Regions from separate parts of the Novilysobacter viscosus genome, predicted to be linked through region 1. Evidence: predicted binding sites of a transcription regulator. Region 1 holds the regulator's gene; the other holds the start of a gene.
What was found. Region 1 encodes FliA, which starts transcription of late flagellar genes. Its sites were predicted from a motif close to TAAAGTTTNNCNNNCNNNGGCCGATAA; they were not measured.

Region 1 (7,764 bases):
CACCAAGGGCGCCGGGCGCATCTCCGAGGTGTCGGCGCGCTTCATCCTCGACGCCCTGCCCGGCAAGCAGATGGCGATCGACGCCGACCTCAATGCCGGCCTGCTGACCCGCGAGGACGCCAAGGCGCGCCGCCAGGAAGTGCGCGAAGAGGCCGACTTCTACGGCTCGATGGACGGTGCCAGCAAGTTCGTCCGCGGCGATGCCATCGCCGGCATCCTGATCCTGGTCATCAACCTGGTCGGCGGCCTGCTGATCGGCATGCTCCAGCACGACATGGCCTTCGGCGATGCCGCGCGGGTGTACACGCTGCTGGCCATCGGCGACGGCCTGGTCGCGCAGATCCCGGCGCTGCTGGTGGCCACCGCGGTGGCGATGCTGGTCACCCGCTCCACCTCCGAGCAGGAGATGGGCGAGGCGGTGCAGGGCCAGATGTTCGGCCACGGCCGCGCCCTGACCGTTGCCGCGCTGCTGATGGGCATCATCGGGGTGATCCCGGGCATGCCCAACCTGCCGTTCCTGATCCTGGCCGCGGCGCTGGGCTACGCCGCGTGGCGGCTGCACAAGCGCAAGGCCGCCGAGGCCGAGGCGCCCACCCCCGAGGCCACCGCCGCCGCGCAGGCGAACTCGCCGTTGGCCGAGCTGAGCTGGGACGAGGTGCGCCCGGTCGAACCGCTGGGCCTGGAAGTCGGCTACCGGCTGATCCCGATGGTCGACAAGACCCAGGGCGGCGAGCTGCTGGCCCGCCTCAAGGGCGTGCGCCGCAAGCTCACCCAGGACCTGGGCTTCCTGATCCCGGCCGTGCACGTGCGCGACAACCTTGAGCTCGCCCCCGGCCAGTACCGGGTTCTGGTGCACGGGGTGCCCGTGGCCACCGGCGACCTGCACCCGGACCGCGAACTGGCACTGGACCCGGGCCGCGTGTTCGGCCCGCTGGAGGGCATCCCGGGCAAGGACCCGGCGTTCGGCCTGGACGCGGTGTGGATCCCCACCAGCCAGCGCGCGCATGCCGAGTCGCTGGGCTACACGGTGGTGGACGCCTCCACCGTGGTCGCCACCCACCTCTCGCACCTGGTGCGCGAACGGGCCTCCGAGCTGCTCGGCCACGACGAGGTGCAGCAGCTGCTGGCCAGTGTCGGAAAGTCCACGCCGCGACTCGTCGAGGATTTGACGCCCAAGCTGCTGCCGCTGTCGGTGGTGGTGCGGGTGCTGCAGTCGCTGCTGGTCGAGCGCGTGCCGTTGCGGCAGATGCGCCAGATCGTCGAGGCGTTGCTCGACCACGGCGCCCACAGCCAGGACCCCGCCGTGCTGACGGCCGCGGTCCGCACCGCGCTGGGCCGGTTCATCGTCCAGGAAATCAACGGCCTGGCCCCGGAACTGCCGGTCTACACGCTGGCGCCGGCACTGGAACGGGTGTTGCAGGACTCGGTCAGCGGGCAAGGCGCCGCGATGGAACCGGGACTGGCCGAACGGCTACACCAGAACCTGAGCGATTGCGTCATCCGCCAGGAAGGCCGCGGCGAGCCCGCGGTGCTGCTGGTCCCCGGCGGCATCCGCGCCACGATCGCCCGCCTCGTCCGCCACAGCGTGCCGGCCCTGTCGGTCCTGGCCTACGGCGAAGTGCCGGAGGACAAGAAGCTGCGGCTGGTGGGGAACGTGGGCTGAGTGGGGCGAACGGCGAACGGGTACGGGTAACGCGGAACAGGGAATGACCGGGAGCGCAGGCACATGAGTTGCAGGACACACATCGAAGCGCCGCCAGGCACCGGACCACCCGCGCCGCGACGCCCCACCCGCTCCACCCCGCAGCCCCACGTCCCCAACCACCAGCCCGGTCACTGACATGCGAATCAAACGCTTCATCGCCCCCGACATGCGCGCCGCGCTGAAGATGGTCCGCGACGAGCAGGGCCCGGACGCGGTCATCCTCTCCAACCGCCCGACCGAGGGCGGCATCGAGGTGGTCGCGGCCACCGACTACGACGAGGCGCTGGTGCAGCAGGCACTGCGACTTGCGGCCCCGACCCTGAAGCCGCTGCAGGCCAGGGTGATCGAGCCCGCACCGGTCCCGGCAGCCGCACCGGCGCCCACGCCGGCCCCGGTGGCCGTAGCTGCGGCCGCGACCGTTCCCGCCTTCGCCGCCGGCGTTCCCGCACCGGCCGCCCCGGCCGCGGCAATCGCCCAGCGCAACAGCCTGGCCAGCCGCGCCCTGTCGGTATTCGGCCTGGGCGGCGACAGCGCACGCGAGGCCGCTGGCGAGCCGACCCTGGCCGAACTGGTGTCCGGCAGCGAGGCGAGCGCGACCGGCGCGACGGCGACGGCACCGGTCGCGGTGCCCATGACGGCACCGACCCGCACCCAGCGCTTCGACGAAATGATGGCGGCGTTGGCACCGATGGCCGACGACGCACCTACGCACCGCCACGGCACGCTCGCCGCGCCGGCCGCGGCCAAGGTCCCCGCGCGGGAACCGCTGGTCGCCGATGACGTGAAGGTGTCGCTGTCCCAAGCGGCATCGCCTGCCCACGCCGGGCAGCGGCCATCCGCGCCGGCCGTTGCACGCACCGCACCCGGCGCGCGTCCCGCAACGCCCGCCGCCAACCAATCCGATGCCGCCCCGGTCGCCCCGGCAACGCAGGACGACACCCCTGACACCACCCCTGACACCACCGCTGACACCGCGCCCCTCGCCCGCACCGCGCTGGAGCTGGAACCGGCCCCGCGCCGCGCCCGGGTCTCCCCCGCCGTTGAATTGTCACTGGCGCCGATGGAAGCGGATCGCCCGGCCACGCCGTCGACCTGCAACGACGACACCCCGCTGCTGCAGATCGTCGCCGGCCGCGACCTGGACCCGACCGTCACCGCGATGCGCGACGAGCTCTCGGCGATGCGCCAACTGATCGAACGCGAGATGGGCCAGTTCGCGGTGGAGCGCATGCGCGGCTCGCCGGCGCGTGCCGCCGCCTACGACACGCTGGTCGGCTATGGCTGCGAGGACCACCTGGCGCAGGCGGTCGCGGCCAGGATCGACCCGCAGCTGGACCCGGCCAAGGTGCACGCACCGATGCTGGCGCACCTGGCGCAGATGCTGACCGTGGCCCGCGCCGAACCCATCGACGACGGTGGGGTGATCGCGCTGATCGGACCGACCGGCGCCGGCAAGACCACCACCCTGGCCAAGCTGGCCGCCCGCTACGCCCAGCGCCACCGCGCGCGTGACGTCGCCCTGGTCACCACCGACACCGAACGTGCCGGCGCCCGCGAGCAACTGCAGGCGCACGGCCGGCGGATGGGCATCACCGTATGCGAGGCCGACGGACCCGAAGGCCTGGCCGAGACCCTCGACCAGCTGGGCGACTACCCGCTGGTGCTGGTCGATACCGCCGGCTATGCCGCGCGCGACCGCGCCCTGCTCGGCCAGATGACCTGGCTGCGCGCCACCCGCGACGTGCGCTGCCTGCTGGCCCTGCCGGCCACCGCGCACCCGGCCGACCTCAACGAGGTGGTCCGCCGCTACCGCATGGCCGCGCCCGAAGCCGTGGTGCTGACCAAGCTCGACGAGACCGGCCGCCTGGGCGGCGTGCTCTCGGTGGCGGTGCGCAACGGCTTGAACCTGGCCTACACCACCGACGGCCAGCACGTCCCCACCGCGCTGGATGCCGCCGACGCCTCGCGCCTGGTGCTGCAGCTGGAGCACCTGCGGCGCGCCGCCAACAACCCCCTGCTCACCGAGGACCGTCATGCAACCGCCTGACCCCAACGCCCTGCCTGCCGGTCCCGCCGCCCACCCCCACAACGTGATCCCCATGACCCCGCCCACCGCCACCGCCCCCGTCCGCGTGATCGCCGTCGCCAGTGGCAAGGGCGGCGTCGGCAAGACCAGCGTCTCGGTCAACCTGGCCATGGCCCTGCTCAACGCCGGCCAGCGCACGCTGCTGCTGGACACCGACCTGGGGCTGGCCAACGTCGACGTGATGCTCGGGCTGTCGCCGCGCTTCACCCTGGCCGACGTCTTCGCCGGCCGCTGTGACCTGCGCGACACGGTGATCGAAGGCCCGCGCGGGCTGTGGGTGGTGCCCGCCGCCAGCGGCAAGCGGCACATGACCGAACTCACCCCGCAGCAGCACGTCGGGCTGGTGCATGCCTTCAGCGAGCTGGACCTGCCGATCGACACCATGGTGGTCGACAACGCCGCCGGCATCGCCGATGGCGTGCTGACCTTCTGCCAGGCCGCCCAGGACGTGATCGTGGTGGTCTGCGACGAGCCGGCCTCGGTCACCGACGCCTACGCGCTGATCAAGGTGCTCAACCGCGAGCGCGGGGTGAACCGCGTGCAGGTACTGGCCAACCAGGTGCAGCACCCGGCCGAGGGCAGGCAGCTGTTCGAGAAGCTCGAGCGCGTCAGCGCCCGGTTCCTCGACGTGACCCTGGGCTACCTGGGCGCGATCCCGCGCGATGAATGGCTGCGCCGCTCCATCCAGCGCCAGGAAGCGGTGGTCGAGGCGTTCCCGTCGGCACCCTCGTCGGTGGCCTTCCGCGACATCGCGCGTCGCGCCGGCCAGTGGCAGTCGCCGCAGGGCCCGCGCGGGCACGTCGAATTCTTCATCGAGCGGCTGGTGTCGCCGCAACCACGGAGTGCCACCGCATGAGCACCGCCGCCGCCACCTACCGCGCCCACCAGAACGGCGGGGCCGACGACATCGTCGAGCGCCACGGCGAACTGGTCCGGCGCATCGCCCACCACCTGGCCGCGCGCCTGCCGTCCAGCGTCGAGGTCGATGACCTGATCCAGGCCGGGATGCTGGGCCTGATCGACGCGGCCCGCAATTTCCAGGCCGACCAGGGCGCGGCGTTCGAGACCTATGCCTCGATCCGCATCCGCGGCGCGATGATCGACGAGATCCGCCGCGGCGACTGGGTGCCGCGCTCGGTCCACCGCCGCTACCGCGACGTGGTCTCGGCGACCCGCGAGGTCGAGCAGGCCACCGGCCGTGCCGCCACCGCGCAGGAAGTCGCCAGCGCGCTGGGCGTGTCGCTGGACGAATACCACCGCATGCTCGAGGACGCCGCACGCGGGCAGCTGATCAGCCTGGACTCGCATGCCGAGGAACACGACGGCGAACCGCGCCTGGCCTCGCGCAGCGGCGCCACCCCGGCGCGCGAGTTCGAGCACGACGCCTTCCGCCACGCCCTGGGCGGCGCCATCGGCGACCTGCCCGAGCGCGAGCAACTGGTGCTGTCGCTGTACTACGAGCAGGAGCTGAACCTGCGCGAGATCGGCGCGGTGCTGTCGATCAGCGAGTCGCGCGTCTGCCAGATCCATGGCCAGGCCATGTTGCGCCTGCGCGCCCGCCTGGGCGAGTGGAAGGGCGAGGCCGACAACGACGAGTAACCGTTTCGCCCCTCCCGGAAAGGGAGGTCCAGGGATCAAGAAACCCCTCCCGCGGCCGATAGGTCCTTCAGGAACACCCCCGAGCCCCGTATGGACAAGAACATCCGCATCCTCATCGTCGACGACTTCTCGACCATGCGCCGCATCGTCAAGAACCTGCTCAACGACCTTGGATTCTTCAACACCACCGAAGCCGACGACGGCACCACCGCACTGGTGGAGCTGCGCAAGGGCCCGTTCGACCTGGTGATCACCGACTGGAACATGCCCGGCATGCCCGGCATCGACCTGCTCAAGGCGATCCGCTCCGATGCCGGCCTGTCGAAAGTCCCGGTGCTGATGGTGACCGCCGAGGCCAAGCGCGAGCAGATCATCGAGGCCGCGCAGGCGGGCGTCAGCGGCTACGTCATCAAGCCGTTCACCGCCGGCACGCTCAGCGACAAGCTCGAGAAGATCTTCGAGCGGCTGGAGACCGCGGCGTGAATGCGGACGCCGCGGCCGTCTCCGGCGTCCCCACCGACCGGAACGACATCACCCGGCGCCTGCACCAGGCGCTGTGGGCGATGGAGCACGACGACGCCGACGGCTGGCGCGAGCATGTCGATGCGCTGATCGAGTGGCGCACGCAGCCGTTCGTGCAGGGCCTGACCCGGCTCGCGCGCGAACTGGAATCGGCACTGGGCGAAGGCACCGGCGGGTCGGGAGCATCGTTGCCCGATGCGTGCTCGCGGCTGGAGCACGTGGTCACGCTGACCGAGAACGCCAGCATGCACACGCTGGACCTGATCCAGGAGTGCGGCCAGCTGCTGTCCACGCTGCCGGCCGGCGACGACGCATCCGCCGGGGTCGTGGCCGGCATCCGCAGCCGGCTCAGCGAGATGACCGCCGCGCAGGGCTACCAGGACCTCACCGGGCAGATCATCCTGCGCGTGGTCGAACTGGTGCGCGCGGTGCACGCCGGCCTGGGCGACGTCACCGACGGCGCGGCGCCGCTGCAGCTGTCCAACCGCGGCAACGGGCCGTCCGTGGCCGGGCTGGACGAGGCGCCGGCGACCCAGGACGACGCCAACCAGCTGCTGTCTTCGCTGGGCATCTGAGATGGGCGGGCTCGACAACGACATCTGCGCCGACTTCCTGGTCGAGGCCCGCGAGATCCTCGACCAGCTGGGCGAGCAGATGGTCACGCTCGAGCACGCGCCGGACGACCGCGACGGCCTCAACGCCGTGTTCCGCGGGTTCCACACCATCAAGGGCGGCGCCGGCTTCCTCGACATCCAGCCGATGGTGGTGCTGTGCCACGCAGTGGAGGACCGTTTCGACGCCGCGCGCAGCGGCACGCTGCCGCTGGACCCGGACACCTTCGACGGCGCGCAGCAGTCGGTCGACCTGCTGATGGACATGCTCGATTGCGTCGCCGCCGGCACCGAGCCCGCGCCGGTGCCGGACATCCTGCTGGCCAGCCTGCGGATGGAGCGCGCGCCCGCCGCGGCCACGCCCGACCTGCTGGCCCACATCACCGACGACGACCTGGCCGACCTGGATTTCGACGCGCTGCTCGACAGCCTGCACGGCAAGGGCACCGTGCCCGGCGCCCCGGCACCCGCCGTTGCGACGGCCGAGCCCGCGCCGCGCGCGACCGCGCCGGTGGACAACGTCACCCCGATCAGCGCCGCCACGCCGCGCAAGCCACCCGACCCCGCCGACGCCACCGTCCGCGTCGACGTGCGCCGGCTGGACGCGATGGTCAACCTGGTCGGCGAGCTGGTGCTCGTTCGCAACCGCCTCAAGACCATCCGCCCGCGCCTGCGCGACGAGGACCTGGACCGCGTGGTCACCGCGCTGGACGCCTCCACCTCGCGCCTGCAGTCGGCGGTGATGATGGCGCGCATGCAGCCGGTGGGCCGCGTGTTCTCCCGCTTCCCCAAGCTGGTGCGCGACATCGCGCGGCAGCTGGACAAGACCGTCGAGCTGGACGTGGTCGGCGCCGACACCGAGCTGGACCGCAACCTGGTCGAGGCGCTGTCGGACCCGCTGCTGCACCTGGTGCGCAACGCCATCGACCACGGCATCGAGTCGCCCGACGCGCGACGTGCCGCCGGCAAGCCGGAAACCGGGCACGTGCGGCTGGCGGCGCAGCAGGAGGGCGACCACGTCGCCATCGAGGTGCGTGACGACGGCGCCGGCATCGACCCCGACCGCATCCGCGACAGCGCGGTGCGCAAGGGCCTGATCGACCCGGAGGCCGCCGCGCGCCTGTCGACCGACGAATGCCTGCACCTGGTGTTCCTGCCCGGCTTCTCCACCCGCGCCGAGGTCAGCGACCTGTCGGGCCGCGGGGTGGGCATGGACGTGGTGCAGTCGAAGATCCGCGAGC
Region 2 (7,764 bases), on a different contig from region 1:
CGAGCGGCGCGCACTTCAGCCGGCTGTTGCCCAGGTCGAACACCCACTGGCTCATGCCCCTTCCTCCCTGGCGCCGGCCAGGCGCAAGCTTGCTTCGCCGGCATGGAAGACCCGCGCCTGGCCCCCGGGCAACGTCACCTCCAGCCCGCCGTCGCCCGTGATGCCGCGGGCGACGCCTTCGATGCGGCCGCGCTCGCCCTGCACCACCACCTCGCGTCCCTGCAGGGCATCCACCGCCGCGTAGCGCGCAAGGAACGGGGCCAGTCCGTCGCGATCGAACGCGGCCAGTGCCGGCAGCCAATGCTCCAGCACCGCGGCCGCCAGCCGGTTGCGGTCGACCGCCGCGCCGCGATCCAGTCCGGCCAGGTCGCACCACGGCTGGTCGATCAAGGCCGCCGCGCCGGCCGGCATCCGCACGTTGAGGCCCAGTCCGATCACCGCGCGCACCGGGCCGGCGTGCTCGCCGCTGCCCTCGACCAGCAACCCGCCCAGCTTGCGCAGGCGACCGTCTTCGTCCACCACCACGACGTCATTGGGCCACTTCAGGCGCACGCGGCCGATGTCCATTGCGTGCAGGGCTTCCACCGTGGCCACGCCGGCCACCAGGCTCAACCCGCCCAGCCGTGACAGCCCGCCGCCGAAGCTGCGCGCCAGCGACAGGTAGAGGTGTGCGGCCAGCGGCGAGTTCCAGTGGCGGCCACGGCGGCCGCGGCCGGCGGTCTGGCGCTCGGCCAGCAGGACGCATGCGCTGCCGTCGGCCGGTACCGGCCCGGCCATCAACGCACTGTTCGTGGAGTCGATGGTCCAGGCAACCGCCAGCGAGGCCATCCGGCGTCTCGCATCCGCGCCCAGCGTCCGCTCGATCAACGCGGGATCGAGCAGTGCCATGGGCTGGGCGAGCGCATAGCCGATGCCGGGTCGTGCCTCGATGGCCACCCCCGCCTGGCGCAGCGCCTGGATGCGCTTCCAGACCGCGGCGCGGGTCTGGCCCGCCTCCCGGGCCAGCGTGTCACCCGAGAGCGGTCCGTCGATCAGCCGTTGCAGCACAGCGCGGTCGTCCATCAGGGGCCCCGCCGCCAGCGGTGCAGCAGCCGTGCACGCGCGAAACGTGATTCGGTGCCGTCCCGCAGCTTGGCGAGGTGGCCGCGGTGCGCCCACACCATCAACGCGCACGCCGCGAAGGCGAACACCAGCCGCGGCACCTCCGCGCCGGTCGTCCATGCCAGCAACGGCAGCAGCAATGCCGCGACCACGGTCGCCAGCCCGAGGTATCCGCTGGCGAACGCCACCGCCATCCACCCCAGCACCAGCACTGCAACGGCGAGCGGCCACATCACCAGCAACCCGCCCAGCAGCGTCGACGCGCCCTTGCCGCCGCTCAATCGGTACCAGACCGGCCAGACGTGGCCGGCCAGGGCGGCGAACGCGGCCAGGTAACCGTGCGCGGTGACTGAAAGCGGGCTGCCTACCGGGGCATAGCGCAGCGCCAGCCACGCGGCCAGCGCGCCCTTGGCCACGTCCAGGCCCACGCCCAGGACGAAGCGCCACCCACGGGTCGCTGCCGGTTGGATGCCCTCGCCGTCGACGGATCCCGGCGTGGGGGTGTTGATCCCGCGCGCGTGGCCCAGCAGCCGCGCACCGGACACCGAACCCAACAGGTAGGCGGCCAGCACCAGCAGCCAGGTCAGCAGTCGAATGTCGGCGATCCAGGCCATCCCGCGATTATGCGTGAGCGCGCCGCAGCCCCGTGTTGGCGGGGTTGGCCGGGCTCAGGCGACCGTGCCCTCCACCCGGTTGCGGCCGCCGCGCTTGGCGCGGTACAGGGCCATGTCCGCGTGCGTGTACAGGCGTTCGGCGGCCGACTCCATGGCACCGGCATCGCCCTCCGCCAGCCAGATGCTGGCCACGCCGATGCTGACCGAGATCGGCAGCTGCAGCCGGCCGATCTCGAGCGGGCTGGCCCCGTCCACCCGGCGCCGCAGGCGTTCACCCAGCGCGGTGGCCTGGGCGAGGTCGGCACCGGCGGCGATCACCGCGAACTCCTCGCCGCCGATGCGTGCGATCGCATCGGTCGGGCGCAGCCCCTGGTCGAGCAGGTCGGCCACCAGTTGCAGCACGCGGTCGCCGGCGGGGTGGCCGTGGGTGTCGTTGATCCGCTTGAAGTGGTCCAGGTCGACCAGCAACAGCGAGAGCGGCTGCAGCTGCTGGCGTGCGCGCTGCATTTCGTGGGCCAGCTGGTTGTCGAAGTAGCGGCGGTTGTTGAGCCCGGTGAGGCTGTCGGTGACCGACAGGCGCTCGAGCGCGTCGTTGGCACTGTGCAGCTCGCGGGTGCGCTCCTCGACGCGGCGTTCGAGCGTGTCGGCGAGTTCGCGCAGTTCGTGCTCGCGCCGGCCGACCTGGTCGAACAGCGTGCTCAGCGCCGACGACAACTGCTGCGCCTCGCGGTAGCCGCCCAGTTGCGGCAGCTTCACAACGGCCAGCCCGGTGCGCATCACGGTGGCCGCCTCGGCCAGCGCATGCAGCGGCGCGCCGATCTTGCGCGCCAGCAGCAGCGCGCCGGCAACCGACAGCAGCGCCAGCACGCCCACCACCGCGGTGAGGGTGTGGCGCAGGTCCCGCAGCTCCGCCATGGCGGAGGTGCGGGTCTCACGCACCAGTACGTGCCAGCCCAGGGTCGGGGCGTCCGGGTCCCGCCCGGTGCGGGCGTAGCCGGTGAGGTACTGCACCCCATCGTCCCAGGTCTCGGCGACGTGACCATTCGGGCGCTGGGCCACAGCGCGCGCGCTGTCGGTGGCCAGGGTCCGTCCGACCTGGCCTGCCGGGCCCATCAGCACGCGACCCTGCGCGTCCAACACGAAGATATCGACGGCGCTTCGATCGGCGGCCGGGCCCAACAGCAGGTCGCGCTGGCGCTCGGCCCAGCGCCAGGACAGGTGCGCACCCACCACGCCCAGAAGCTCGCCTTCCTCGCTGCGCACCGGGGCGGCGGTGTCGATCAGGCGCAGGGGCTGGCCATCGGAGCGGCGCGGGAGCAGGCGCGCAAGCAATGCGGCTTCGTGCACGTCGCCCAGGTGCGGACCGGTGCGCGCGGCCTGGAACCACGGCCGCGCCGACACATCGCCGCCTTCCAGCAGGCCGCCGCTGGCCACGCGCACGGTTCCGTCTGCCGCGGCGAAACCGATCCACGCGTACGCAGGCTCGCTTCGTACCAGCTCGCCGAACAGCCGTCGCACCGCACCGGCATCGACCGGCTCCGTCCTCAACAACGGCAACAACGCCAGCAGGCGAACGTCGTCCAGCCGCTCCTGCACGCCGACGTCCAGGCGCTCGGCCATATGCCGGGCCTGCGCGTCCAGGCGCCGGCCCGCTTCGCGCTCCATCTGCCGGGTGGCCCCCAGGTTGGCCATGACCGCCAGCGCGACCGCGAACCCGACCACGATGGCGCCGTATCCAAGTCCGAGCCAGAACCGCAGGCCGCGCAGGGGTGCATGTGCACGCGTCACCGCCGGGCGGGGAGGCGGCTGGGGTTCGCCAAGGGGTCCGGTTCGGGAATCCGCTCGAGGTTCGTGGGGCTCGGCCATCGGGGGCGATTGTGTCATCCGTTGCGCGGGCGACCGTCGCGGCGGGCCAGCGGGTTGGGACCGACCGTCCTATCGGACACTCGGCGCAAGGGGGTCGTGGATGGCAACCGGCCAGGTGGCCGGATCGCAGGCAAAGAAAAACCCGGCCGAAGCCGGGTTTTCCGAAGGTGTCGCGGCGGCGCGGGGCCGCTGCGTCAGGTCAACGCGTCGCCCTTACAGCGGGGTGACGGCGTCGGCCTGCAGGCCCTTCTGGCCCTGGGTCACGGTGAACTCGACCTTCTGACCTTCCTGCAGGCTCTTGAAGCCATTGGACTGGATGGCACGGAAGTGCACAAACACGTCCTCGCCGTTCTCACGGCTGATGAAGCCGAAGCCCTTGGCATCGTTGAACCACTTGACGGTACCGGTTTCACGGTTCGACATTTTCTTGCTCCTTGTAACGGATGTATTGGAATACCGCCTACGCGGCGTTGAGCTGGTTGCAAGGAGGAAGCGAGTGCAACGATGTAGCGGATCAGGGATCTACGGCATCGGGCCACGTTTCGGGTGACCCTTGACGAACACAGCGGGTGAACGGTAGCCCGGGCCGCGTTGCAATGCAATCACTACGTGAGATCGCCTGTTCAGCTTGGGCTCTTCGCCTCGCCATCAAGCGCGCAGGCCTGCGCCGACTCTGGCGCTGCGCCCTGTGCCGGGGCGGCCGCCAGGTCGCTGCCCGGATCCGGCTGCAGGCCACAGACGGCATCGGCCCCCGCTCCCCCCGCCGGATGTGCTGGAAGCGGGGCCGCGGTACGGGCCAGCACCGGCCTGCCCGCCGGGGCATCGGCCCAGAATCTCGCGCAATTGCTCAGGAAGGCCTGGTAGCGGGCCTGGGGCACGGCCTCCACGATGGCGTGCTCGGCTTCGCGGGTGTCGCGCGAGCGGGCTACCGCCGCGAACGTCCCGTTGGCGTTGACCAGGCGTGCCACCCGCGGGCACGCGGCATTGCCGCCGCGATGGGTGACCACGCCCACCTCGCCGCTGGCCAGACGCACCACGGTGCCGGGCGGGAACACACCGATTTCCTTGACCAGCAACCCCGGCAGTTCGGCGTCCACCGCGGTGCCCCGTTCCAGGAACAGGTTGCGCAGCGCGTTGCGTGCGATGACCGCCTCGCGGTAGGCACGCGGCCGCACCATCGCCGAGAAGATGTCCACCACCGCCAGCAGCCGGGCGCCGGCACCGATGTCATCACCCCGCAATCCGTGCGGATAGCCGCTGCCGTCCAGTCGCTCGTGGTGGTGCTGGACCGCATCCAGCCACAACGGGTCCTCGACCCCGGCGGCCCTGAGCAGCATCACCGCCTCGTCGGGGTGGGCCTCGACCTGCCGCCGCTGCTCGGGGCTGAGTTCGCCCTGCTGGCTGTTGAGGGTCTCGGCGATCGGGCCCAGCGCCAGGTCGTAGGTGAGCGCGGCGGCCATCATCGAATCGACTTCGGCCGGCTCGCATCCCCGGGCGCGGGTGGCCATCTGGCACAGGATCGCCGCGTGGACCTGGCGCGAGATCGGCCCACCGTCGTCCAGGTCAAGCTGCACCGCTGCAAGCGCGGCATCCGCATCCCGGTCCACGAGGGCTTGCAGCTCGGTCACCAGCTCCAGCGCCATCAGCGCACCATCGGGCGTGCCGGCGGCCAGCAGTTGCATGTGCGCCTCGGCCAGCCGTCGCTTGAGCGCGCGCACCTCGCCGAACACCGGTGGCAGGGGCGCGGGCGGCGCTTCGGCGGCGGCGCTCGCTTCGTCGGTGGGGCCCGCGTCCTCGACCAGGCACAGCGCCGGGTCGACATGGCCCCGCTGCAGCAGCGTCAGGCGCTGCGCCTCGCACAGCACCACCACGCCGGCATCGGCCAGCAGCTTGCCGGCCGGGTCGAAAAGCGGCCATGCCAGCGGACTGCCGACGATGAGTTCTTCCTCCAGCACGGGGCGCACGCAGGTCTCCGGTCGGGCAATGGGCGCGCGACCGGGGGACGGCCGCGTTTCACTCCCGGCATCGGCCCCGGCGCGGAAAACTGAAGGCGACGTGCGACGCGATGCGCCGTCACCGGGTCAGCGCGGCGTAGGCGGCGCCGCGGCAGCGCCCGACGCGTGCGGCGGCCGCCCCGGCCCGGGCCCTCCTCCAGGGTCAGCCGGCCATCGCCGTCGGCGTCCAGTTTCCGGTAGGCGGCGCTGGTCGCGGCGGCATGCTCCTGTGCGCTCAGCACGCCGTCTGTATCCACCGACGCTGGCGCTGCAGACGCTGCAGACGCTGCAGGCGACGGCGCGACGGCGCGACGGCGTCCTGCGCCAGCGCCGTGCCTGCGCCCGCGCCGACCACCAGCGCGAGTGCGAGTGCGGCCAGTCGGCCTCGCCGGTGGGGTGCGTTTGAGCGGTCCATGTGGTCTGCTCCCGGCGGGGTTCGCGCCGGGCTGGCGCCGACCGTGCAGGGCAGGAGAGCGCGGCGGCCGCGCCGCGCAGGCCACTCAGCCGAAGAAGCGCTGGAACAACTGGTGCGCGGCCATGCCGCCGCCGCCGATCAACACGCCGAAGTAGGCGATCGTGGTCAGGTTGGCCAGGTGGCCGAGCAGGATGGCGCCGCCGTCGCGCTGGATCATCCCCACCGCATACAGCAGCAGCGCGACCGCCGGGAATGTATTGCTGAAGGGCACGAACCCGAACGGCGCCATCAGCAGCAGCGCGGCCAGGATGAAGGCGAGGTTGTTGAACAGGTGGACGCCCCCACCACCGGCCAGCGCCGGCAGGCGGTGCGGCCGGCTGATGCGTTCCATCCTGCGGACCCAGTGCATGCCCCGCTCCAGGCCCGGGCGCAACTTGTCCGCGGGCAGGCCGCGGGTGCGCAGTTTCGCCGGCAGCCACAGTTCGCGGCCGAACAGGCGGCTGATACCGACCAGCAGGATGGCCGCGCCGAACACCGTGCTCACCCCCGGGATCGACACCGGGATCAGGAACACCAGGGTCAGCAGCACCGTCATCAGCAACAGGCCCTCGTCGCCGAACACGTCCAGCAACTCGCCCAGGCTGATCGTGTCGGGGGGCAGGCCGGCAATGATCGCGCCCAGCTGGTCGCCAAGCGAGGCATGCGCGTCATCGAGGCTGCGGGCCTCGGCGGTGCGGGGGTCGGGGGTCGGCAAGGCCGGCTCCGGTCATGGGGCGGGCCATTATGCCGGCCGTGCGTGCATGCGCCGCTACGGGACCGGGATGCGAGGATGGCCCCCCGGATCCACCGATACCCATCCAGGCCGCCATGCCCCGCCCGCCCCTGCCCCCGTTCCACCTTGCAGTCCCGGTTCACGACCTCGCCGCGGCCCGCGACTTCTACGGCCGCCTGCTGGGCTGCGTGGAAGGCCGCAGCGACTCGCAGTGGGTTGACTTCGACCTCTACGGCCACCAGCTGGTCTGCCACCGCAGCGACGCGGCCCGGGCGTCCACCCCGCAGGCGCACAACGCAGTGGACGGCCATGACGTGCCGGTCCCGCACTTCGGCGTGGTCCTGCCCATGGACGACTGGACCGCGCTGGCCACCCGGCTGCGCGGCGCGGGGGTTCGTTTCGTGGTCGAGCCGCACGTGCGCTTCGCCGGTGGGCCGGGTGAGCAGTCGACCATGTTCTTCCATGACCCGTCCGGGAACGCGCTCGAGTTCAAGGCCTTCGCCGACCCCTCGCAGCTGTTCGCGCGCTAACGGCATGCCCGTGTACGTCGACGATGCGGTGACCCTGTGGCGCGGCCAGCGCTGGGCGCACCTGATGGCCGACACCCTGGCCGAACTGCACGCGTTTGCCGGCCGCCTGGGCCTGCCACGACGCGCGTTCCAGAACCGGACCAGCGGTGCCCATTACGACGTGCCTGCCCCGATGCGCGAGCGCGCGATCGCGCTGGGGGCGGTGGCGATTTCCCGGCACGCCGACCGCGAGCTGGTCAGGGCGGTGATCGCCAACGCCAAGGCGCAGGGGCGGGGCGAGCGGGCATAGGTGGTGGCCGCAGCGGCGTCCACCCGCCGTTTACATCCAGGCGCCCAGCATGGCGCGACCCCAGCCCGGAACCCACCCATGTCGGCCGTCATCGAATCGCGCCTGCGCCCCCTGCCCCTGATGGCCCACCAGACACTGCGGGCGACCCAGTTCGGGATCCAGGCCCGCAACCGACATGGTTTC

Region 2: a site for FliA is predicted at 5,604-5,630, ahead of ACJQWL_RS06345 (HD-GYP domain-containing protein). Genes of this name have one in related genera too.

Annotation. Positions count from the first base shown of each region.
Region 1 covers NZ_JBJMAV010000002.1:348,007-355,770, forward strand. The annotation lists gene flhA (flagellar biosynthesis protein FlhA) at 1-1,663, shown strand, start outside; gene flhF (flagellar biosynthesis GTPase FlhF) at 1,842-3,752, shown strand; gene ACJQWL_RS05315 (MinD/ParA family protein) at 3,805-4,647, shown strand; gene ACJQWL_RS05320 (RNA polymerase sigma factor FliA) at 4,644-5,390, shown strand; gene cheY (chemotaxis response regulator CheY) at 5,481-5,873, shown strand; gene ACJQWL_RS05330 (protein phosphatase CheZ) at 5,870-6,487, shown strand; gene ACJQWL_RS05335 (chemotaxis protein CheA) at 6,489-7,764, shown strand, end outside.
Region 2 covers NZ_JBJMAV010000003.1:122,586-130,349, reverse strand. The annotation lists gene ACJQWL_RS06370 (type III pantothenate kinase) at 1-55, opposite strand, end outside; gene birA (bifunctional biotin--[acetyl-CoA-carboxylase] ligase/biotin operon repressor BirA) at 52-1,062, opposite strand; gene ACJQWL_RS06360 (glycerol-3-phosphate acyltransferase) at 1,062-1,715, opposite strand; gene ACJQWL_RS06355 (diguanylate cyclase) at 1,770-3,503, opposite strand; gene ACJQWL_RS06350 (cold-shock protein) at 3,795-4,004, opposite strand; gene ACJQWL_RS06345 (HD-GYP domain-containing protein) at 4,205-5,545, opposite strand; gene ACJQWL_RS06340 (hypothetical protein) at 5,805-5,981, shown strand; gene ACJQWL_RS06335 (exopolysaccharide biosynthesis protein) at 6,076-6,744, opposite strand; gene ACJQWL_RS06330 (VOC family protein) at 6,858-7,292, shown strand; gene ACJQWL_RS06325 (DUF4031 domain-containing protein) at 7,297-7,581, shown strand; gene ACJQWL_RS06320 (hypothetical protein) at 7,660-7,764, shown strand, end outside.